DNA from 3 places in the Clostridium ljungdahlii DSM 13528 genome. Region 1 is predicted to be linked to each of the others. Evidence: riboswitches for the same ligand, from Rfam matches in the RefSeq annotation. Region 1 holds a riboswitch; each other region holds the start of a gene.
The links. Region 1 has a riboswitch for thiamine pyrophosphate ahead of tenA (thiaminase II). Riboswitches for the same ligand answer to the same signal wherever they lie in the genome.
Positions count from the first base shown of each region.

Region 2: linked by a shared signal. The riboswitch ahead of thiD (bifunctional hydroxymethylpyrimidine kinase/phosphomethylpyrimidine kinase) and the one ahead of tenA (thiaminase II) in region 1 are both predicted to bind thiamine pyrophosphate.
Region 3: linked by a shared signal. The riboswitch ahead of CLJU_RS04330 (TatD family hydrolase) and the one ahead of tenA (thiaminase II) in region 1 are both predicted to bind thiamine pyrophosphate.

Region 1 is NC_014328.1:2,815,986-2,824,029, forward strand. It holds gene CLJU_RS12510 (ABC transporter permease) at 1-409, opposite strand, end outside; gene CLJU_RS12515 (ABC transporter ATP-binding protein) at 406-1,158, opposite strand; gene tenA (thiaminase II) at 1,163-1,822, opposite strand; TPP riboswitch at 1,913-2,020, opposite strand; gene CLJU_RS12525 (TspO/MBR family protein) at 2,487-2,987, opposite strand; gene CLJU_RS12530 (LysR family transcriptional regulator) at 3,144-4,046, shown strand; gene CLJU_RS12535 (molybdopterin-containing oxidoreductase family protein) at 4,683-7,358, shown strand; gene CLJU_RS12540 (4Fe-4S dicluster domain-containing protein) at 7,358-7,972, shown strand; gene CLJU_RS12545 (TorD/DmsD family molecular chaperone) at 7,973-8,044, shown strand, end outside.
Region 2 is NC_014328.1:3,605,192-3,613,235, reverse strand. It holds gene CLJU_RS16300 (HAD-IIA family hydrolase) at 1-769, opposite strand, end outside; gene thiE (thiamine phosphate synthase) at 803-1,414, opposite strand; gene thiM (hydroxyethylthiazole kinase) at 1,405-2,214, opposite strand; gene thiD (bifunctional hydroxymethylpyrimidine kinase/phosphomethylpyrimidine kinase) at 2,245-3,048, opposite strand; TPP riboswitch at 3,177-3,278, opposite strand; gene CLJU_RS16280 (universal stress protein) at 3,501-3,914, shown strand; gene splB (spore photoproduct lyase) at 4,126-5,148, shown strand; gene CLJU_RS16270 (ABC transporter ATP-binding protein) at 5,166-5,903, shown strand; gene CLJU_RS16265 (ABC transporter permease) at 5,908-6,969, shown strand; gene CLJU_RS16260 (DUF434 domain-containing protein) at 6,964-7,698, opposite strand; gene CLJU_RS16255 (membrane protein) at 7,876-8,044, shown strand, end outside.
Region 3 is NC_014328.1:966,250-974,293, reverse strand. It holds gene CLJU_RS04350 (DUF6803 family protein) at 1-483, shown strand, start outside; gene CLJU_RS04345 (ABC transporter ATP-binding protein) at 568-1,305, opposite strand; gene CLJU_RS04340 (ABC transporter substrate-binding protein) at 1,286-2,290, opposite strand; gene CLJU_RS04335 (ABC transporter permease) at 2,302-3,054, opposite strand; gene CLJU_RS04330 (TatD family hydrolase) at 3,072-3,806, opposite strand; TPP riboswitch at 3,870-3,971, opposite strand; gene CLJU_RS04325 (LTA synthase family protein) at 4,030-5,880, opposite strand; gene CLJU_RS04320 (hypothetical protein) at 6,060-6,629, shown strand; gene rlmD (23S rRNA (uracil(1939)-C(5))-methyltransferase RlmD) at 6,633-7,985, shown strand.

The sequences.
Region 1 (8,044 bases):
CATCATATACATTTATAGTTATAGGAAAAAATGTTATAAGTACCGTTACAAGTACCTTACTCCATATACCATATCCAAACCAAAGTATGAATATAGGTGCAAGTGCAGTAATTGGAACTGTTTGAGTTACAATTACAATTGGATAGAGAGCCCTTTGTATTCTTTCACTTATATTCATAGCCACAGCAAGCACTACCCCAAGCACTATAGATATTAAAAGTCCCTCAATAGTAATCAAAAGAGTAGCAGGAAGATGTACTAAAAATAAAATATCTTTAAGTTCCCATATTTTTTCTAAAATAGCAGTAGGAGAAGGCAGTATATACATTGCATCTATATACATTGCTAGAGCCTGCCATATTGCAAAAAACAATAGGGCAACTATTATGGATGATCTATACCTTTTCACAGCCTAACCCCCTTTTTTAGTTCATTTATAAGTTCCTCTTTTATCTTTAATATAGGAGGTGTGTCTATCATACTTCTAGTCCTTGGATAGTTGAGAGGCACTTTTATTTCTTTAAATTTTCTTATTGGGCTTTCAGATGTAACAAATATCTTAGTTGATAAAAAAAGAGCTTCTTCTACATCATGGGTTATAAATAATATAGTTTTATCTAAAGCTAGCCATTTATCAATGATCCATTCCTGCATAGAAACTCTTGTTATAGCATCCAATGCACTAAAAGGTTCATCCAAAAGCAGCACTTCTGCTCCCGTAAGGAGAGTTCTTGCAAAAGACGCCCTCTGCCGCATACCTCCTGATAAATCCTTCGGGTATTTATTTTTATATTTTTCAAGTCCAAAATCCTTTAACATTTTTTCTGCTTGAACCTGTGCCTCTTTCAAATTTTCACCTTTAACTTCAAGAGGAAGATATACATTTTGAAGTATAGTTCGCCAGGGTATAAGAAGATCATTTTGCGGCATGTATCCTATGTAACCTTTTAAATCATTTATATTTTTATCTTTTAAAATTATATCTCCTTCAAAAGCCTTTTCCAGCTTACAAATAAGTCTAAGTACAGTACTTTTCCCACATCCGCTAGGACCTACTATACTTATAAATTCCCCTTTGTCCACATTAAAATTGAGATTTTTTATAATGAAATCAGGATCTTCCTCATATTTGAAGCTTACATTTTTAAATTCCAGCATGATTTCACATCCCCTTGTTATAAGCCATGTCCCAGAACATACATTCATACTTGCTTGTATTTATAAATATTTCCTTTAACCTGTTAAATTTCTTTTCCGATATATTTTCCGTCAAATAATCTAACAAATCTATCACCCACTTAGTCTCCTTTTCATAATCACTAGATATATATCCTTTTATCCACTGTCCGTAAAACTCGTTGTCCAGTGACCCCTCTATTTTACTCAACTTTTTACCAATTAAATAATAACTCCACATACAAGCTAAAAGAGAAGTAGTTAAATCCATTAAATCTCCCATTTGAGATACAGACAGCATATAACTTGTATACGAAATATTTTCAATAGAAGCTTTAACATTTTCTATTTCCTCTTTTTTAATACCAATTTTTTTCATATAATGCCTATGAATATTCATTTCTCCATTTAATATATTGTCCACCATCTTTGAGAACCCCTGCATTATACTTTCTTCACTGGCTTTTACCACCCCTAATGCATACACTTTTGCATAATCAAAAAGATATATGTAATCCTGAATCATATAAAATTTGAATCTATCTATTTCTAAGTTTCCCTCTCCTATTCCCTTTACAAATGGATGTTCATAGTAAGAATTCCATATGTCTTTTACGCTTTCGTATAATTTCATAGATGTTTTCATAATAAGTTTCTCCTTTTTCATCTGACATACACATTATTAATTAAAATAAAAGGTACAAACCTCTTAGGAAGTTTGTACCTTTTATTTATCAACTACATAAAAACCTCTTCCTACGCTGGCATTAACCAGATCAGGTATAGGGTCTAAGAATTATATTCTTACTCTCAGCCGGTAACACCAGCCCCCCTGGGATATTAAATCTATTTAATTTTTACATTATATATACAATTTTTATATTACTACAATAACAAAAATTGGTCAACATGCTAAAGAGTCTCAAATTTAAACACATGTTATATTATAGCAAAGTTTAATCCTTTTATCTGATGGCTACCTACTGTAACACTCCCACTTTTATCAAAGTGGGAGATAACAGTAGCTACGCCCCTAGATAATTCATCTAAACTTAGTGGGAGAAACAAAACTCTAAAGAGAAAGCGACTATCATCAAATCAAAGATTTGGGATATCTGCTTGCACACAGCGAAAGCGACTATCACCAAATCAAAGATTTGGGATATCTGCTTTTCCCACTAAGTAAGATTCATTGATACATATCTTTAAAAACAAAAATCCACTTCTGAACGTAAAATAATTAATTTTAACATTCAAGAGTGAATATATAAAATATTAAATATTTTCAAAGTAATACCTAATTATATATGTCATTTATTTAGCATCCATATTGCATAATTTAATATACCTGCAAATGACACCCAAAGTATGTATGGTATCATTAAATAAGCTGCTGTTTTATCAATTTTACTGAACTCAAAAGTCGTCATTAAAATAAATACTAACAAAATCATCAATTCTAGAAAAGCTAAACCATATAACTGAAATCTAAAAAATATAATTGTCCACATAAAATTTAATGCCAATTGAATAACATACAGCACCAGTGCTCTCTTAACATCTTCTCCTTGCTTTCCTCTAATCCATATTCTATATGCAGCTGTACCCATAAGAAAAAATAAAATAATCCACACTATAGGGAATATCCAACCAGGTGGTGAAAACACAGGTTTAACAAGCTGACTGTACATTTCTTGATTAGACATTCCTAAAAAAGCACTAATAGCTCCGACTCCTTCTGCAATTATAATACTTATAATAAGTTTTCCAATATGTTTTTCTCCATTTACCTTAAATATATTACAAAACATAAATTCACCTCCTACTGCTATTATATTTTAAAGAAAAGACTTTTATTCTGAAAAATATAATAGCTATTAAGTGAAAGAATCCTATGTGAAAATGATACTTGTAATCAATTTCAAGTTATTATATAATTAATTAAAAAGCAGAATAGGTGAGGTAAAATGACAGAAGAACAATTAAAATATTTTATAACTGTAGTAGATACTGGCAGTTATATGGAAACTGCCTTAGAGCTAAATATTACTCAATCTTCTGTTAGTAAACAAATACAAGCATTAGAACATGAATTAGGTGTTCAACTCTTTAATCGTAAACATAGACGTGTAAAATTAACAATTGAAGGAAAACGATTATTACCTCAAGCTAGGCACACATTAGACGAGATTTATCGTTTAGAATATATGTCCAAAAAACTACAACCTGGATATAAAGATAAAATAACAGTACTTTCTTTACCTATTATTGGTAACTTTCATTTGTATATTCCAATGAGTCGCTTTGAATTAGAGAATCCTTCTTTTCTAATCAATTTAGTAGAACTAGAAGAACCACGACTATTTCATAGATTGCAAAATAATAGTTTTGATATAGCACTAACTTATTGGTATGGAGAAAATCTAGATAATAGTAAAACTCTTTTCATTCCTGCTGCTGAAGATGAAATTGTTTTAGCTGTTCACAAAGATACTCCTTTAGCAAAATTGCATTTTATTTTTCCAGAACAATTAAAAAATTCTTCTCTTATGTTAATGGAACCCTATACATGTATATCTAACTTATGTATGGCTTTCTTTGATGAACATGATATTGCTCCAGATATTATATTTAGAGGAAGACCCGAAACTATTTTGAGTGGTGTAGAAGCTAACTATGGTGTTGCTTTAATAACACGTAAGCTAGCAAGTAATTCATCATTTAATAATGTTGTTTTAATACCATTTTCACCTAGTATTTCAATTACACTAGGTGCATTTATTAATAAACATAGTCAAAAGAATCCTAAGATTAACGAACTAGTCAATATGTTAATAGCTAAAATGGCAAATGACAAAAATAAATCTTAGAAGTTCTCTATAACATAAAATCCTGTTTTCCTACTTGATACATATTATTAATCATATCTAAATTTCTAAATTGGAGTTTACACAAATAATCCATACATAATCTAAAATTTAATTGTACTCTATATAAGCATTCTATAACAGCAAGTTTATAGATCAAAAAATAACAAATGAACTTGCTGCTACTTTATTCAAGTCCAATATGAATTCCACTCAATGGTCCTCTTTATTTTATTTCATCACAAATCATTTTACATGAATTACCTGTATAATACAGCTAAGAAAAATATGAGCTATAAATTAATATTTATCTGATGGCTACCTACTGTAATACTCCCACACACTCTGTGAAAGCGATTATCACCAAATTAAAGATTTGGGATATCTGCTTGCACACAGCGAAAGCGACTATCACCAAATCAAAGATTTGGGATATCTGCTTTTCCCACTAAGTAAGATTCATTGATAAACAATTCGAAAACGAAATAAAGCCAATTATTCATTTTTGGAATAAGCAATCAGCTTTTTTTGAATTGGAAAGCCAACATATAAGGTGGTATCTTAAAATTAGATAATTAATTTATTCACAAAATATGCACACAATTATCTAAGCCTATTAGTAGTAAAGGAGGTAAACAAATGGAAAATCAAAAAACGAATAGAAGCGATTTTCTTAATGCAACAAACATAACAGGAATTACATCAGCTGTTAACGGCTCAAGTGGATTAGTAAAAAGTGAGTCAGTCCAGGATGATGCATCATCCGCTACTAAGATCGTCAGAACATGTTGTAGAGCATGTATTTCCAATTGTGGTGTTATTGCACATGTTAAGAATGGACGAGTAATTAAGCTTGAAGGCGATCCTGAGAACCCAATGAACAAAGGATCAATGTGCGCCAAAGGACTCTCAGGGATACAAGCTCTTTATAATCCAAATCGTAATAAGTATCCAATGCTGAGAGTTGGCAAACGAGGTGAAAATAAATGGAAGCGTATTTCTTGGGATGAAGCTATTGACATTCTTGCCAAGAAACTTATGGAAACCCGTGAAAAGTATGGGGCAGAAGCTGTAATATGCTCTACCGGAGGAGGTGGAAACCCTGAGTTTTGGAGTATCTCTAGATTTTGTAATGTATTTGGTACTCCTAACTGGTTTGAGCCTGGTTGTGCTCAATGTTATCTACCACGTACGTTAGCCAATGATCTGATGTATGGCGGTTCGGACTACAGTATCGCCGACTCAAACTGTCTAGAAATTTACGATACCGATGAGACACCAATCAAATGTCTAGTCATGTGGGGATCCGCTCCTTCATACTCCAGTCCTGCAATGGGTGGAGGCGCCGTTGCAGACCTTCGTGCCAATGGAGTAAAAACCGTTGTAATCGACCCTCGTATGACTCCAGATGCAGCCAAGGCTGATGTTTGGTTACCTATAAGGCCTGGAAGCGACGTGGCACTTATGCTGGCTTGGACACGCTACATCATTGATAAAAAACTTTACGATGAAGATTTTGTCATGAAGTGGACAAATCTTCCCTATCTTGTAGACGTCAAAACTAAGATGTTATTACGTGCTAATAAAAGTAATAACCCCAAAATCCCGGATACCTTTATGGTGTGGGATACAAAAACTAACTCAGCTAAGCCGCTTACCTATCCTTGGAATGACAACCTAACCCCTGCACTTGAAGGAACTTTCATGGTGAACGGAATTGAATGTAAAACTGGTTTTCAGCTTTTAAAGGAAAGGGTTGAACCTTATACTCTTGAAAAGGCAGCAAAAACCTGTTGGCTTGATGTAAACAAGATTGAAGAAGCTATTAATTTATACACGCAAAACTCCCCTTCAGGTCTTAACCTAGGCGTTGCCACCGACCAAAGCCCTAACTCAGTACAAGCAGCTATGGCAGCAGTTAACCTAAATGCACTAATGGGTAATATTGAGAAACCTGGAACGCTTATGCAGCGTTTTGAAACAAGTGGTGCTACACCTGTTTTAACATATATAGTCCCACCTGCCCAGAAAATGCTTCCTGAAGAACAACTCAAAAAGCGTCTGGGTGGTACCGAATACAAAGGGCTTCTTCAGTGGTGGGCAGCTCAACCTTCCAGTGTTAGGGATGCAATTATTACCGGAAAACCTTATAAACCAAGAGTATGGATTGAGCGATCCGGTAATAAGTTAGGTGCTGTTGCCGAGAGTGCATCATGGGTTCCTGCTCTTAAAGAAATGGATTTTATTGTACATATGTACATGTATCCTACTTCATTCTCTAACTATGCAGACCTACTCCTCCCCGCATCAGAATGGCTAGAAACAGATATGCCTGTAGAATCCTGTAATAAAATCTTTGTTAGACAAGCTGTTACCCACCTATGGGAAACCATGGATGAAACGTTGTTTTGGTCAAAGCTGGCAAAACGCTGTGCAGAGCTCGGACACGAAAACTGTAAGAAAGCATTTGATGAAGAATATATGGGCGCTGATCTTCCTTACTGGAATAGCATGGAAGAACTTCTTAATCGTTGTACAAGTGTTTTTGATATGACATGGGATGAATTCAAGAAAAAAGCTCCTTTTGAATTCTTGCCTAAAAATGAGTGGAAACAGTACTATGTTTACAAACAGATCGATCCAAAGACAGGTAAGGCAAGAGGATTTGATACACCTTCTAAGAAAATTGAAATTTACTTGGAAAGCCTGATTACTTTAGGAAGAACAGGAATGCCTTATTCCACATATAAATTACCTCCTGCTTCAAAGGACTATGATCCACTGCCATACTACTTAGAGCCTTCTGAAAGTCCTCTTGAAGGCAGTGAACTAGCTAAAGAGTATCCTTTAGTTATGACCAATGGGCGAATTCCTTTTTATCATCATAATACATTAAGAAATGTCCCATGGCTAAGAGAGATGTACCCTGTGCCTGAAATATGGATTCACCCTACAGCTGCAAAAACTTATGGTATTTCCCATGGAGACTGGGTATGGGTAGAATCTCTAAGGGGCAAGATTAAAGCAAAATCTAATGTAACAAAAGGCATAAATTCCGGAACCGTATACATGGAACGTTTTACTTTCCCTGAAAATTATCATACTGAGACCGAAGGATGGCGTGAAATGAACGTCAATGTACTTTCAAAATCAACTGCTCCATTTAATGATGTTGTTGGAACGTACACTTTAAGAGGCTATCTTGTAAAAATTTCAAGAGCCGATGATGGTCCGCCAAAAGGTGTCTGGACAAAACCTGATCAGTTTAAGACATGGCTTCCTCAGCCATCTGATCCTACGGAGGTGGTTAAATAATGAAACAGAACATTTTGGTAATTGATGTAGATAGATGTATTGGCTGCTATGGCTGCAAGGTAGCGTGTAAAATGGAGAATGGGGTTGCTCTCGGCTCCTCAAGGAACAAATTATTGACCATAGGCCCCATAGGAACATATCCAGATATACAAATGTATTTTTTACCAGTGATGTGTCAGCAATGTGAGGATCCTGCTTGCGTCAAAGTCTGTCCTACAGGGGCATGCTATAAACGTAGTGAGGATGGTGTTATTGTTATTGACAAAGAAAAATGTATTGGTTGTAAAAGCTGTCATAGAGCCTGCCCTTACGAAATAAACAACTTTAACAACGAAATGAAGGTAATGGATAAATGTACTCTTTGCTCTCATTTAACACAAAATGGCGAAAAACCTGCATGTGTAAAAACTTGTTCCAGCAGAGCCCTATATTTCGGTGATATCAACGATCCCAATAGCGATGTATCAATAGCACTAAAAGAAGCTGGAAGTGAAAATGTATACAGTCTTCGTGATTTTGGCAATCATCCTTCTGTTCGATACATTTTGCGCCATGACAAATGGATTGATGTTATTCCACAGGAGTGTAACGAACAAGATGGGAGGAAAAGATAGGTGGATAGAAAATCGGATTCCTTGAAGCTTATGAAAAACCGTGAGAATCTATATCGCTTTTTGGTACGTCTT
Region 2 (8,044 bases), 790 kb from region 1:
TATTGTCAAATAAACCTTTTAGGTTTGCAATAGTAGCATCAGCATTATGAAAATCCCTAGCAGATGGAAATTTGTTTGTTTTTTCACTTGATACTAAAATAGCTGATATTCCTGCCTGATGCGCCCCTAAAATATCTGTATAGGGATTATCACCTATCATTACTACTTTAGATGATGTTTTTAAATTATCTAGAGCTTTTTTAAACATATATGAATGTGGCTTTCCTATAATTAAAGGTTTTTTCTCTACTGCTACTTGAACAGCTTTCACAATTGACCCAACTGCAGGTGATGGACCATCTGTACTTGGAAAATTATTATCACTGTTTGTGCCTATAAATTTTGCACCGTTATTAATTAATTGCACTGCTTTTTTAATATCATGGAAGCGTAAATCATCATCCCAACCTATAACAACTGCTTCTGCATCAGCTATATCATTAGTATTAATGCCTACCTGATGACATTCCCATTTTAAGTTTTCATCACCAAGAACAAATACATTATTTATATTCTTATTTTGTAAATACTGAGCGGTCACCCAGCCTGATGTAATCACTTCATTACTATTTGCTTCTATTCCAAGTGCATTTAATCGTTTTGCTATTTTTTTACGAGTTGTGCATGGATTATTTGTTAAAAATCGAATTGCTTTCTGATTTTTACGAAGTATTTCAAGAGATTCTACTGCTTCTGGAAGAGGCTTATTTCCTATATAAATTACTCCATCTAAATCAAATAGAAATGCATCAAATGCATCAAATATCATATTATTCGCTCCTTAAATTTTATTCCTATAAAGTTATTTGCAAAGAGCCTTACTAGCAGCTGTTATATCGCTTTTGCCTAAAATAGCAGATATAACTGAAATACCATCAACTCCAGTTGAAAATACCTCTTTAAAGTTAGTTTCATTAACTCCACCTATGGCAACAGCAGGTATATTTATACTACTGTATATTTTACGGAGACCTTCTATACCTATAGGAGTATCTATATCTTTTTTAGTTCCTGTGAAAAAAATTGTACCTATTCCAATGTAATCTGCACCATTTTTTTCTGCCTCTAAGGCTTCATCCACATTGCCTGCAGATATTCCAATTATTTTATCCTTACCTAATATTTTTCTAGCTGTGTTTATAGGCATATCGCTTTGACCAAGGTGAACTCCATCTGCATCTACAGCTTGGGCTATATCAAGTCTGTCATTTATTAAAAAAGGAACTTTATAGTGATCAGTTACTTTTTTAACTTCCTTAGCAATTTCATAAAATTCTCTTGTGGACGCATCTTTTTCTCTAAGTTGGACAAGAGTTACTCCACCTAAAATTGATTCCTCTACGGCTTGCTGCAGAGACTTGTCTTTTAAAAAACTTCTATCTGTAACAAGATATAAACTATAATCTACTTCCAAGTTATTTTACCTCCTTTCTTTAATTTTTCTTCAGTTAATTCATATATAGAATCTATTAGTTTAACTCTAAAAGTTCCAGGAGCTTTTGCTGCTTTATAGGCTTCTTCACCAGCTATATTCATTGAAAATATAGCACTTACAGTAGCTATAAATTTATCCTCATAGGCACCTATGGCAGCACCACATAATGCTCCAAGCATGCAGCCCGAACCAGTTATTTTAGTTAACATTTCCACCCCGTTTTGAATTACAACACTATTTTTACCGTCTGTTATAAAATCTTCTTTGCCAGTTGCAGCAACTACACAGTTGTACTTTTTGGCTAAAGCTACAGCTGAATCCAAGGCTCCTTCTCCATTATCTAAGGAATCTACTCCTCTTACGTTAGAAGATTGTCCTGCAAGAAATTTAATTTCACCTACATTTCCTTTTATAACATCTACTTTACCAACTTGCATAATTCTATTTATAACTTGAGCTTTCCTTGGTATAGCAGCACAAGCTACAGGGTCAAGTATTACAGGTATATTGTGGATTTTTGCAGAGGTACTTGCTAGGATTACTGCAGCTTCCTGTTCTTTTGTGAGGGTTCCTAAATTTATATATAGGGCAGAAGATATTTTTACAAAATCAAAAACTTCATCATAAGCTTCACACATGGCAGGAGAAGCTCCATAAGATAATAGAATGTTTGCACAGTCATTTATAGTGACACTGTTTGTAATACAATCTACAAGAGGTACTTTATTTCTTACCTGTGTTAATACTTTTGACACACTGTCTAAGTTTAAATTATCCATTTTTCATACTCCTTTATATTAGAAATCTGTTTATTTGAAATCTACATCAGCTTTTTTATATAATTCAATGAAATGTCCCACGGGACCAACGCCACTTCCTATGGAAAAGGAATTTTCTATAGCCTTAGTTATATATTGCTTTGCAAGATATACGGATTTGTCAGTACTTTCACCTTTAGCCAAGAAGGAGGCTATGGCAGAAGATAAGGTACATCCTGTTCCATGAGTGTTTTTAGTATCTATTCTATGACCGTCTATGTTTAATATTTTGTTTTCATAAAGAAGAACGTCGTTGGCATCATTGCATCTGTGGCCTCCTTTTACAAGCACGTTTTTAGCACCTAGCTCTTTTATGCTAAAAGCTGCTTTTTCCATGTCGCTGCTACTTTTTATTTTCATTTCTGTCAGAACTTCAGCTTCTGGAATATTTGGAGTTACGACGTCTGCAATGCTTGTCAGATCTTTTATAGCTGTTTGTGCTTCAGGTTTTAAGAGAAAGTAACCACTTTTTGATACCATTACAGGATCAATTACTATGTTTTTAGTTTTGTATTCTATTAAAAGCCTCTTTATTACAGATATGGTTTTGCTGTTTGAAACCATACCAATTTTTACTGCATCTACTTGTATGTCATCAAATATAGATCTTATTTGTGCTTCTACAATTTCAGGAGTTACATCCATTACGTCCTGTACTCCTATGCTATTTTGAGCTGTAACAGCAGTTATGACACTCATACCATATACGCCAAGGGCACTCATAGTTTTTAAATCAGCTTGTATACCAGCTCCACCACAGCTGTCAGAACCTGCAATTGTTAATACCTTTTTCATTTTTACCCCCCTAATTTAGTAACTTTAAAATTAATATCAATTGAATTTTACTTAGTGGGAGTATTACAGTAGGCAGCCATCAGGTCAAAATAAAAGGTATATGCAGAAAAGCATATACCTTTAAAATCAAAAATATGTAAGTTGCTTCCCTACGCCAGTTTTATCTGGATCAGGTTCAAAGGGTTAGAGAAAGATCTCTTCTCAGCCTTGCAGCACCCCCACAAAAGTATTAAGTTTTATACATTAATTTTACTACAGTGATAAAAATTTGCAATATGAAATTTTAATATTTACTTCATTGACTAAGTCTCCCCATATGTACATAAATGGAATGTGGGAGGGTGTTAGCAATAGCAGCCAAATAAAAGTTTTTGCAGTACGTGTGATATAATGGCATTAATTGAAGATTTTTGTTACAAAACAAATTAATAAAAATGATAGGATGTGTTGATATGGAAAAGAAAAGAATTTTAGTCCCATTAGATGAAACAGAGAGAAGTATGCATTCACTTGACTGTTTAAAAAAATTGTTTTCCAGAGATGAAGTACAGTTAACTCTTATGTATGTATCTGAAATAGTTATAGTAAATGAAACGGGTGTATCAAATAGCATGGTAGATATGGCAAGGAAAAAAGGTGAAAACATCTTAGATAGAGCTGAAAGAAAGATTCAAGAATATAAACCTGAAAAATATTGTGTTTTTGGACGTGTAGCAGATGAAATACTGAAAAAGGCAAATTGTGATGAATTTGATATGATAATTATGACTAAATCTAATAAAAAGGGTTTGGCTAGAATGATCGGATCTGTAACAAGTAAAGTATTAAAAAATTCACAGGTTTTAGTTATGATTGTTCCAGAATAAAAATGGTTTAAAATAGCCATAATGTTGTACAAGCATTATGGCTATTTTTATCTGCATATTAAAATATTTGTCTGGGACTTGGAATTATAGATGATTTTATTTAGAATATTTTTATTGATTTTTTCACATACTTTAATGAGCATCCTATGAATTGCTTGAGGTATAAGTTGAGTTTTGTTTAGAAACTCTATATCAGGAAGGTGTGTAATTAATGTTTGTTCCACATAGAGTTATTTTTGAAAAAGGTACCCTAGAATATTCTCTGGGAAATGAGATATATAATAGATTTAAAAATGATGACAAGGTTGAGATAATAAAATTGTCTTCAAATAGAATTATGTCAGCTGTGCCAGGAAAAGATATATATGAAAAGTACAGGGAAGGTAAAAAAACTTTAGTTGTGGGTGTAAAAAAAAGCTTGAAATTTCAAAGTTGTAAGCCTTCGGCACATTATCAAATGCCCTTAGTTAGTGGATGTATTGGACAGTGTGAGTACTGCTATTTAAATACACAATTAGGGGAAAAACCTTTTGTGAGAGTTCATGTCAATGTTGATGACATCTTAAAACAGGCTCAAAAATATATAGATGAAAGAAATCCTGAAATAACTGTATTTGAAGGTGCTGCAACCTCCGATCCAGTTCCTGTGGAGCCTTATACCAATTCACTTAAAAAGAGTATAGAATACTTTGGAGATCAAAAGCTTGCAAGATTTAGATTCGTAACAAAGTACAATGATATAGATGGATTTTTAAACATAAATCATAATGGTCATACGGAAATAAGATTTAGTTTAAATACAGATAAGATAATAAAACAATATGAGCATTATACAGCTTCAATAGAAAAAAGAATAGAATCTGCTTTTAAACTTGCTGAAGCAGGTTACCCTATAGGTTTTATAATAGCACCTGTATTCATATATGAAAATTGGAAGCAGGAATATGAAAAAGTTTTAGACATGTTATATGATAGAATGCCTAAAAATTTAAAGAATCCTATTGGATTTGAAGTCATATCGCATAGATATACAACTAAAGCTAAAAATATCATACTACAGGTATTTCCTAAAACGACGCTGCCAATGGAGGATAGTGAAAGAAAATTCAAGTATGGTCAATTTGGATACGGTAAATTTTTGTACACGAAAGAGCAAGTGGAAGAAATTAAAACCTTTTTTGAAAGAGAACTTTCAAGTAGATTCTCAAAAGAAGATATAAAATACATTATATAAACAGGAGAATTTTAATCGTGCAGGAATTAGAAAATGTAGTTAAAATAAAGGATGCAGAAGTTAGATATGATAAAAAAGTTGTATTAAGAAGCATTAATATGGATATAAAAAGGGGAGAAATAGTTGGACTTTTAGGACCTTCTGGTTCAGGAAAGACCACTATTGTAAAATCTATTATTGGAATGAAAGAATTATCTAAAGGATTTATTGAAGTGCTTGGTGAAAAAATGCCGTCCCTTGGTGTAACTTCAAAAATAGGATATATGGCACAAAGTGATGCACTGTATGATGATTTAAGTGCAATTGATAATATATTGTTTTTTGGAGAACTCTACAATATTAAAAAAAGTATTATAAGAAAAAGAGCTAAGGATGTTTTAAAACTTGTTAATTTGGAAGAGCAGTATAAGTATCCAGTTAAAAACTTTTCAGGTGGAATGAAGAGGAGATTATCATTGGCTATAGCACTAGTACACAGACCTAGATTGCTCATTTTAGATGAACCTACAGTTGGCATAGATCCTGTTCTTAGGAAAAAATTCTGGGATGAATTTTATAAAATAAAACGAGATAAGGGAACTATAATTATAACTACACATGTAATGGATGAAGCATATAAGTGTGATAGACTTTTTCTAATAAGAAATGGAATTGTAATAGCAGAAGGAAGTCCAGATAAAGTAATAAAAAGTTCTGGTGGAAAAACTATTGAAGATGCTTTTCTATACTTTAGTTCTTTAAAGGAAGAGGTGTAGTTATATGAATACTTTTTCTGTAGCAAAAAGAGTTATAAAACAAATCTTAGGAGATAGACGATCTCTTGCATTATTATTTGTGGCACCAATATTTGTTCTGTATTTGCTAAGTATAATGTTGAATTCAGGTATAGATAAGCCCAATTTAGAAGGAATAAATTTACCACAAACACTTATGGAATCACTTAAAAATGAGACAAATATAGTGGAGGTTAAAGATGAAAATAAGGCTCTTGACAGAGTAAAAAATAATGTTATAGATGGACTAGTTAAATTTGAAAATGATAAAATTATAGTGACTGTTGAAGGAAGTGATATGGCAGTTTCAAATTCAGTTAAAAAAGCAGTTTCAAAAGCTTTTAACCAATATATGCATACTAGTATTGCATCAAATCCAATGCTGAAGCAGCTGGGTTTTAGAATGATTGATAGTGAGTATAAATATATAAACGGTTCTGAGAATATGACAACTTTTGATACGGTTGCTCCGCTGATGATGGGATTTTTTATATTCTTTTTTGTATTTCTTATGGCAGGGGTATCTTTCTTAAGGGAAAGAATTAGCGGTACATTGGATAGACTTATGGCAACACCTGTTAAGAGAATAGAAATTGTATTAGGATACTTTTTAGGGTTTGGTATATTTGTTATGTTTCAAACTCTAGTGATTCAACTGTTTATGGTATATGGTCTTGGCATTATCATAAAAGGAAGTCCAATTTTAGTTTTACTTGTAAATGTGCTGCTGGCAGCAGGATCATTGACTCTTGGAACTTTACTTTCTGCATTTGCTAAAAATGAATTTCAATTATTTCAATTTATTCCTATAGTCATAGTACCTCAAATATTGTTTTGTGGATTATTTCCCCTTAGAGAAACGCCAATATGGGTAAATATACTTTCTAAAATATTTCCACTAACATATGGTGCAGATGCCCTAAAGGGAATTGTGCTTAGAGGGTATGGACTTTCGAAAGTTTATATGGATATCTTAATACTTTTTGGTTATGCACTATTGTTTATAGTATTAAACTCATTGGCACTAAAAAAATACAGACGGTTATAAAGAAATTGCTCTACTTAAATTTATTATGTTAGCATCAGGTACATAGTCTTCTATTATTTTTCTTGCTATATTAAACCAACTTAAACAGCTGTCAAGGACTATGGAGTCACTTGTTACAATTCTGCCCATTTTGGAGAGAAGAGGGTCTGCATTTGGTATTAATTCTATTTCAACAGGAATATTCCATTTAATTGAATGTTCAAGTATAAAATTTTTAAGTCTGCCCGAATTTGAAACTCCAGAATCAAGAAAAAATTTAACCTTTGGTATACCTAAAGTGATAAATTCCTGGCCAATTAAATTTAAGGCTAGGTGGGTTTTATCTACAATACTATAAGTTCCCCTAAGTCCTGCTATATCCCTTATGGTACTATCACTGCATAATATTAATATTCCTTTTGAAAGGGCAACTTCTAAAGTTATTATAAGGTTAAATCCGTCTATGTATATGCAGTCCTCAGATATGCATGAAAAAGGCAGACATTTTGATTTCCTTTTTTCGCAGCTTACTTTAGAAGAGGTTGAACGCTGAAGAGCATTTCTCTGTCTTAGTGAAAACTGGTAATGATTACCTACCATCTCTATAATTGAATGCATTTTGTAACCTCTATCAAGTAACCAGGATACTTCTACCTGTGCTTTTTGAAGTTTCAAAACGGATTCTTTTGAAAACCATCTATTGTCACTGGGATCACTTCCTCTCCTAACTGTTCTCAAATTATAGTTCATTTTTAAAACCTCCTTTTGAGATTAATCTTCATAAAATCTTCATAAAATTAATAGGCAATTCTTAAAAAATATCTTGTAAAATCAAATTGAAAGTTAAGAATTACAGATAATTTATTTATGTGTATAAATTAGAATTTAATTCAAAAATTTGTATGCATTCAGTACAGGAGGATTATAATGGAAGATATACATATGAGCAGATATTACAGAAACATGACACTTGCAGCAATGTTAATTAGCATATTGTGGGTTATTTTAGTAAATACCCAGCCATTTTCAGATTTTGCATACTACAATAGGATTGCAAATCAAGTGGCAAGTGGCGGTCAATGGGGAGATACTTATA
Region 3 (8,044 bases), 1.8 Mb from region 1:
ATGACTCATTACATGTCACTACTTGCATCCAATCAACCTTGGAACTTAATAATTTTTATGGCTATACCTGTAATATGTGCTGAAACTCTCACCATTACAGAATTCTTTATAATTTTCAATAGAATAGAAAATGGTGGCATTAAAACTTTAAATAAAATCGTTGGTATTTTCGATGGGTTTTACTTTACCGGTATATTTATCTACCTATTATTTAATGCCGTAATACCTTTAACTAATACTGGAGGATGGCATACATGGGTTGATGTGGTAGCAGTTGGTTTTTATTTAAGCGGCGTCGTATTTCTTTTACCTATAGCATTGATGGAACTTAATATAATATTTAAGAATAAAACTCCAGAATCAAAAATGAAGATTCATTTTATTCTTGTAGGGGGATTTCTTGTAGTAGCCCATGTGGCAATGATTTTTGGCATGGTAAATCCTGAAATTATAGGCAGTATGCCAACCATGCACAATATGTAGCTTATAGTTTAAAGAACACAATTCAACTTTTTAATTAAAAATAGACTTATACTCTGTATAAGTCTATTTTTACTATTATTCTTTTTAAAGCAATTTTAGAATATCTGCTTTCATTTCTAAAAGTTTTTTAGAAAATATTCTGTTTTTCTTGTTCTCATTTTCAAAATCTACGTTAATTTCTTTTTTAATCATTCCAGGTTTAGAGGATAACACATATATCCTATCGGAGAGCAAAATGGCTTCTTCTATATCATGAGTTACAAAGAGTATGCTTCTTTTCAGTTCCTGTTTCATATCAAGAATCCATCTTTGCATTTTACCTCTAGTTATAGAATCCAATGCACCAAATGGTTCATCAAGCAACATTATTTCCTCAGAAGATAGAAAAGTCCTTAAAAAACTTGCCCTCTGTCTCATGCCTCCTGAAAGTTCATAGGGATATTTCTTTTCATAGCCTTTAAGACCAACTATTTCAATATACTTAACTGCCCTTTCTCTCGATTCTCTTTTATTACTACCTCTTATATCAAGTGGAAGCACTACATTTTCCATTACAGTTTTCCAGGGCAAAAGTAAATCCTTCTGCTGCATATACCCTAGATCCCCTTTTACTGAAACCTCTCCACTATCTTCTTTAATAATACCAGTTATTATATTAAACAAAGTACTCTTTCCGCATCCACTTGGCCCTAAAATAGAAACGAATTCCCCCTTTTTTAAGTTAATGGATATATCTTTTAGTATAAGATTTTTCTCAAAACTTCTACTCACATTTTTAACTTTTATAATGGAATTATCCTGTTTATTTTGGTAAAAATTCATTTGTGAAAGCATCGCTTGTTTTTAGCTCCTTTTTAATTAACCCTTTGCTTTGCAAAAATTTAGCATATCTACTCCATACATCAGATTTCATTACACCCCATCTAGGTGCGTCTGCTATGTACTGCTTTGCCATATACTTCTGACTTTCTACAGCCAATTTCTTATCTATTTCTGGCGCATGCTTGACAAGTATTTTTGCACTTTCATCAGGATTTTTTATAGCATATTCATATCCCTTTGCTGTAGCTTTTAAAAATTTTCTAACTTTATCTGGATTTTGACTAATATTTTTATTACTAGTTATTAAAATAGGAGTGTAGTAATCAAGTGCAGGATCTAAATCTTTGACAGGTATAAAATTTAAGTCCACACCTTTTAATTTTGCTTCAACTCCAGTCCATCCCTGGTAGATCCATGCAAAATCAACATTTTTCTTCGTAGATGCAAAGAAATCATCAGTTCCCATATTTACAATCTTAAGTTTACTAAAATCTGCTCCATTTTTCTCCATAACAGCTTTGATTACAGCTTCTTCTGAAGGTGAACCCCATCCTCCGTAAACTTTTCCTTCAAAGTCCTTTACACTTTTTATATTTTTGCTTTTAGGTGACGCAAAACCTGAAGTGTTGTGCTGTATTATTGTAGCAATAGACTTTATAGGAAGTGGATCCTTGTTTGTAACTGCATAGGTTACATCTTCCTGATAGCTTACACCAAAATCTCCTTTGCCTGCAGCTACAAGATTTGTCACATTGCCTTGTGAAGGTTGAACTATCTTCACATCCAGTCCTTCCTCCTTATAATATCCTTTATCTAGTGCTACATATAATCCTGTATGATCTGTGTTCGGAGTCCAGTCAAGTATTACTGTAGTTTTATCTAAAGAAGCAGCTTGCTGTTTCTTTTCATCCGTTCCACATCCCCCAAATAACAAACTTATAATAAATATAGTTACCGACAAAAATATAATTTTATTTTTTTTCATATTCGTCTCCTCTATTTCCAATGTATTATTTTTTTACCTATGAAATCTATAATATAAATTATTATAATGCTTACAATAACAATGACTAAAATTGAAGCAAAAACCTTGTCCAATTGATAGGCATTTTTTGCCCTTACCATGTATACCCCAATGCCATTATCTCCTCCAAGCCACTCACCTATAATTGCAGACATTATCATATAAGTTGCTGCTATTTTTAAGCCTGAAAAAAAATTCACCATGGCATAAGGAAGTTTTAGATGATAAAATGTCTGTAACTTTGAGGCCTTCATAGTGCTAAATAAGTTTATATAATCTCTGTCTACTTTCTCAAAGCCATCTACGAGACTTACAACTATCGGAAAAAAGCATACCATTACCACTACTATTATTTTAGGAAGTACCCCAAACCCAAACCATATTATAAACAAAGGTGCAATTGCTATAGTTGGAATAGTTTGAGATATTAGTAAAATAGGATATATTGACTTTCTCACAATTTCAAAACTATCCATTATTATAGCTAATATAAAGGAAAATATTATAGATATAAAAAAACCTATAAAAGACTCGTACAATGTGGTTCCCGTATTTTCCATTATATTTTGAAAATCTGATACAAGAGTTTTTAAAATATCCAGCGGAGAAGGAATAATATACTGAGGAACATGGGCTAAGTTTATTGTTAACTGCCATATAATCACAACTATTATTATTGTAGCTATAGGATATATTTTACTTTGAATGTTTTTTGTTTTTTCCATATATAAGCACCTTCAGTCTATAATTTTAATTTATTAAAATTGTCATAAATTTTTTCTCTAACTTCTTCAAACTGGAGATTCTTTATTAAAGAAATTTTTCTTACAATATTTATAACTTCAGATGGATATCCATATTTTTTATTTATCCATTCAAGTGAATTAGGGCCATCAGTTTCTGTTAAAATTCTGCCTAGAGGAAGAATTTTTACTATCTCATCTGTAAGTTTAGAATATCCTATATCAACACTTATTGTAAAATAGCACCCATACTCCAAAAGCTTTTTCAATATATTCAAATCTCCACTATACCAATGAATTATAGGTGTTCTTAAATCATATTTTCTTATGTAATCCAATACCTCCTTTTCTGCTCCTTTAGTATGAATATTTGTTATTTTGTCATATTTCTTAGCTTTACCTAAAAAGTATTCAAATACTAGATTCATATAAGGATATTTTTCTTTCTCCAAAACCCAATAGTAGTCAAGTCCTATTTCTCCAATAATTTTACATTCCTTTACATAATCATCGAACTTATCTAAATCCTTGTAGTTTTTATGCGCCTCCCAGGGATGTATTCCAAAACATGGAGTTATATTTTTATTATATTCACTTAATTTTTTTGTAAATATATAACTCTCTAAATCCATAGAACATCCCAAAGTTTTGATATTACTGTGATTTATACTATCAATTGCATTACTTAAATTGTCTTTATAAAAATCCATATGATTATGCGCATCTACAAACATTTTATTCTCTCCCTATACTTTAACAAAAATAAAAAGCACTATTATAAAAACAGTGCTTTGAATCCAATATTAAAGTAGCTTTCCTACGTCGGCGTTACCCGAATCAGGTTCAAAGGGTTAAAGTTTTCACTTTTCTCAGCACAAATGGCACCCCTGGCACTATAAATAATTTTAGATTAATTACATTTTTATACTAACACTTATCCAAATAAATGTAAATATATTATTTGTTCTTGTCCAAATTTAGTTTTTTAATTAAATTATGTCTCAAAATATAATCTGAATAACCAAGCTGATTCAATATGTAATCTTCTTCTTTTTCAAGTTTATCACTTTTAGAAATTTTATTTCCCGTATTTACATCATAATAAATATCATCTTGTGAAGAATAATAACAATCTTTATCTATAAAAGAACCATTTCTAAATGTAACTCTTTCGCTCTCAGGATTAAAGAGGTCTTTACCAAGCATGTCTTCTTCCTTAAGTTTAAATAAATTGCATACCGTAGGATATATGTCCATCTGACCCCCATAAACATGGTTTACTCCTTTCACAGATTCATCAGGGAAATGAATAAACATAGGAACCTTTTGAAGCTTTTCCCACTCTAAATCAGATTTGGAACCCGTCTTCAAAAAGTTAAAAAGCTGATCTTGTTTATCTTTAGGTATTGCATAATGATCTCCATATAGTACAACTATTGAATTTTTTAAAGTACCATTTTTGTCTAGTTCATCTAAGAACATTCCAAGCTGTTCATCTGTATAATGTATTGCCTTCATGTAATTTCCAATAAGACTTCCTTTATAATCTCCTACATCAAAGTCCCCATATTTATTTACATCATCATAAGGGAAATGACTTGTTAGAGTTATTAAAAAAGCATAGTATGGGCTTTTCATATTTTTTAACTTCTCCACAGATTGAGTTAAAAAAGATTTATCACTTAAACCAAGTCCTATAGACTCATTTTGCTTATAACTTTTTTCGCCATAAAAATTATCAAAACCAAATTTTCTATACATTACATTTCTATTCCAAAAGCTTTCCCTGAATCCGTGTAAAGCTGCAGTGTAATAACCTTTATTCTTAAAATTTTTCGGCATTGCATTGTATTCATTGCCAGAGTAAAGCAAATAAGCTGCACCTGCTGATGCAGGATAAAGTGAATTGTTTGTCATAAATTCCGCATCAGAAGTTCCTCCAGCTGCCACCTGATAGTAAAAATTATCAAAATATTCCGAACGCGATATCCATCTATTTAAATTCGGGGTTATCTCCTTTCCATTTACAGAAGAATTTATAACAAATCCTTGAAGTGCTTCTACCTGTATCATTATCAAGTTTTTACCTTGTCCGATTCCATTTAAATTTTCATGACTGGACTTGCTTTTATCTATAAAATACTCTATAGCCTGAAACTTGTCCTTAGACACGGGAGTTAGTCTATTTATATTAGCAAAAACACAATTATAAATATCCAGGCAGTGATAATTTACTGTACCCAATTTTTTTGCTATATACACTTTATTATACATAGTTGTAAGAAGTCTTGGTTGTTCTTTTGATAAAGCATAAAAGCTTTTGAAATCAATAAAAATACCTACTAAAATAAATACTAAAAACATTGATACTCTAACTTTTGTAGAAAGCTTCCTATTTTGGCTTGTCAAATACCTATTTATAAAAGGAATTATAAATACAATATCAAAAAGATATAAAAAATCTTTAAAGTCCAGTAAATTAGCCACGCTAGATTTTACTGCATTTAATTGAAATCCGCTTATCAAGACAGATACAGATATGATATCTTTAAAATATTTATAATAGATTAGGTCACTAACTATGAATATACTTATAATGCAATTACATATATACAAAAATCTAGCACGACCTCTGGTTTTAAAAATGCAGGCAATGGATACCAATACAAATACTGAAGCTAATGCTGGAATAAATGAGCTTTTAAATGAACTCATATGTTTTCCATATACTAATATTTTAAACATTACTACAGTTACAAAAAAAATTACATCTATAAAATTTGTAAAAAAAGACTTAATTTTATCCATATTACTTTCCCCCTATGGACATTTGTAATCCTAAAATTAATGAAACTAATATGTATAATTATAAAACAATATGTTAACAAAATGAAAGTATTTTTTCGTACCTATTTACATAAATGCCATAGTGTAGCATAATATATTTATTACGAAGAAGTTAAAAGAATTAGGAGGTTGTATATTTAATGGGAGAAAAAGAAGATAACATAGAAGATAATATAGAAGAACTCTCAGTAAATGAAGAAGACAAAAAACAATTTTTGGAAGAACTTAAAAATAAAAATTTAGAAGAAGAGAAAAAACTTGAAGAGCTTAAAAATAAAAAATTAGAAGAACAAAAAAAGCTTGAGGAAGAAAAAGCAAGATTTGAAGAAGAGCAGAAAAAGAAGGAATTAGAAGAACAAAATAAACAAGTAAAGCATATTGAAGAACAACACACTAATGAAGAAGCCTCAGCCACAACTGAACCTAGTGAGGATAAGTCAAGTAAGAAAAAGGGAACTTTGATGCAGAATTTCAAAATTTCTTTCATAGACACAGCTGTATCAGCTGTAGTTTCAATAGCAGCTCTATATTTATTTGACTTGCTATTAAGACTTATATTTGGATACTATGTGTCGGATATGAAGGGAGTATTTATTATACTATTTGTAGTAATACTAATTCTATATCCTATTATAATGAGAAGTTCCAAATTAAATAAAACATTAGGTGAAAAGTTCGCCAAAACAACATCCATAGAAAGGAAAGATTAAAAGTTGAAAAAAGGCAGCGAATATGAATTTTTCATAGAAGAACTACAATTTCCAGCTATAGGAATAGCAAAAAAAGATGATATGGACGTACTTATAAAAAATACTGTTCCAGGTCAAAAGGTAAAAGCTAGAATTACAAAGAAAACAAAACACTATTTAGAAGCAAAAGTTACAGAAATACTTGAAAATGTAAATTATGCAGTAGATCCGTTTTGTCCTCATTTTAATTTATGCGGTGGATGTACCTCTCAGTTTATACCTTATGACAAGCAATTAGAACTAAAAGAAAAACAAGTCCTAGATCTATTTGAAAAGGCATCCATTTGTGACTTTGAATTTCTAGGCATAGAAAAAAGTCCTGAAAAAACCGGATATAGGAATAAGATGGAATTTTCCTTTGGTGATGAGCAAAGGGGAGGACAACTCACCCTTGGAATGCATATAAAAGGAAGATCTTTTGGCGTTGTAAATGTAGATAATTGCAACCTAGTAGATGCAGATTTTACACTTATTTTAGATAAAGTTGTGACTTATTTCAGGGAAAAAAATTTACCATATTATAAAATAAAAAACCACGAGGGGTATCTAAGAAATTTAGTATTGAGAAAAGGCAGAAATACTGGAGAAATACTTATAAATATTGTGACAACTTCTCAAATACAATTTGATTTAGATGGGTTTAATAAATTATTGCAAGTTCTCAACTATAAGGGCACTTTAGTTGGGATACTTCATACTGTAAACGACAATCTATCAGACATGGTAAAAGCAGATAACGTAGAAATACTATATGGTAGAGATTATATTATGGAAGAAATTTTAGGATTGAAGTTTAAAATATCTCCTGAATCTTTCTTTCAGACTAATTCAAGAGGTACGGAAAAACTATATGCTATGATTAAAGATTTTCTTGGAGATGCTTCCTCAAAAACAGTTTTTGACTTGTACTGCGGTACGGGAACTATAGGTCAAGTTTTATCTTCCAGTGTAAATAAAGTAATAGGAGTAGAACTTATAGAAAAGGCTGTTGCTTCTGCCAATGAAAATGCTAAGTTAAATAATATAAAAAACTGTAGGTTCATAGCTGGAGATGTAAAGGATGTTTTAAATACTTTAGAGGATAAACCAGACATAATAATACTTGATCCACCAAGGCCGGGAGTTCATCCTAAAGCATTAAAATATGTAATTGATTTTAATGCACCTGAAATAATTTACGTATCCTGTAATCCTAAAACTTTAGTTCAAGATTTAAATGTATTAATTGATGCAGGTTACAATGTAGATAAAGTAAAACTTATGGATATGTTTCCTCACACTCCCCACGTCGAAACCGTGGTTAAACTAAGCAAGTAAAACCTAAAGTGCACCTTAAATATTAGTTATCTTTCTCTAACATTTAAGGTGCACTTCAT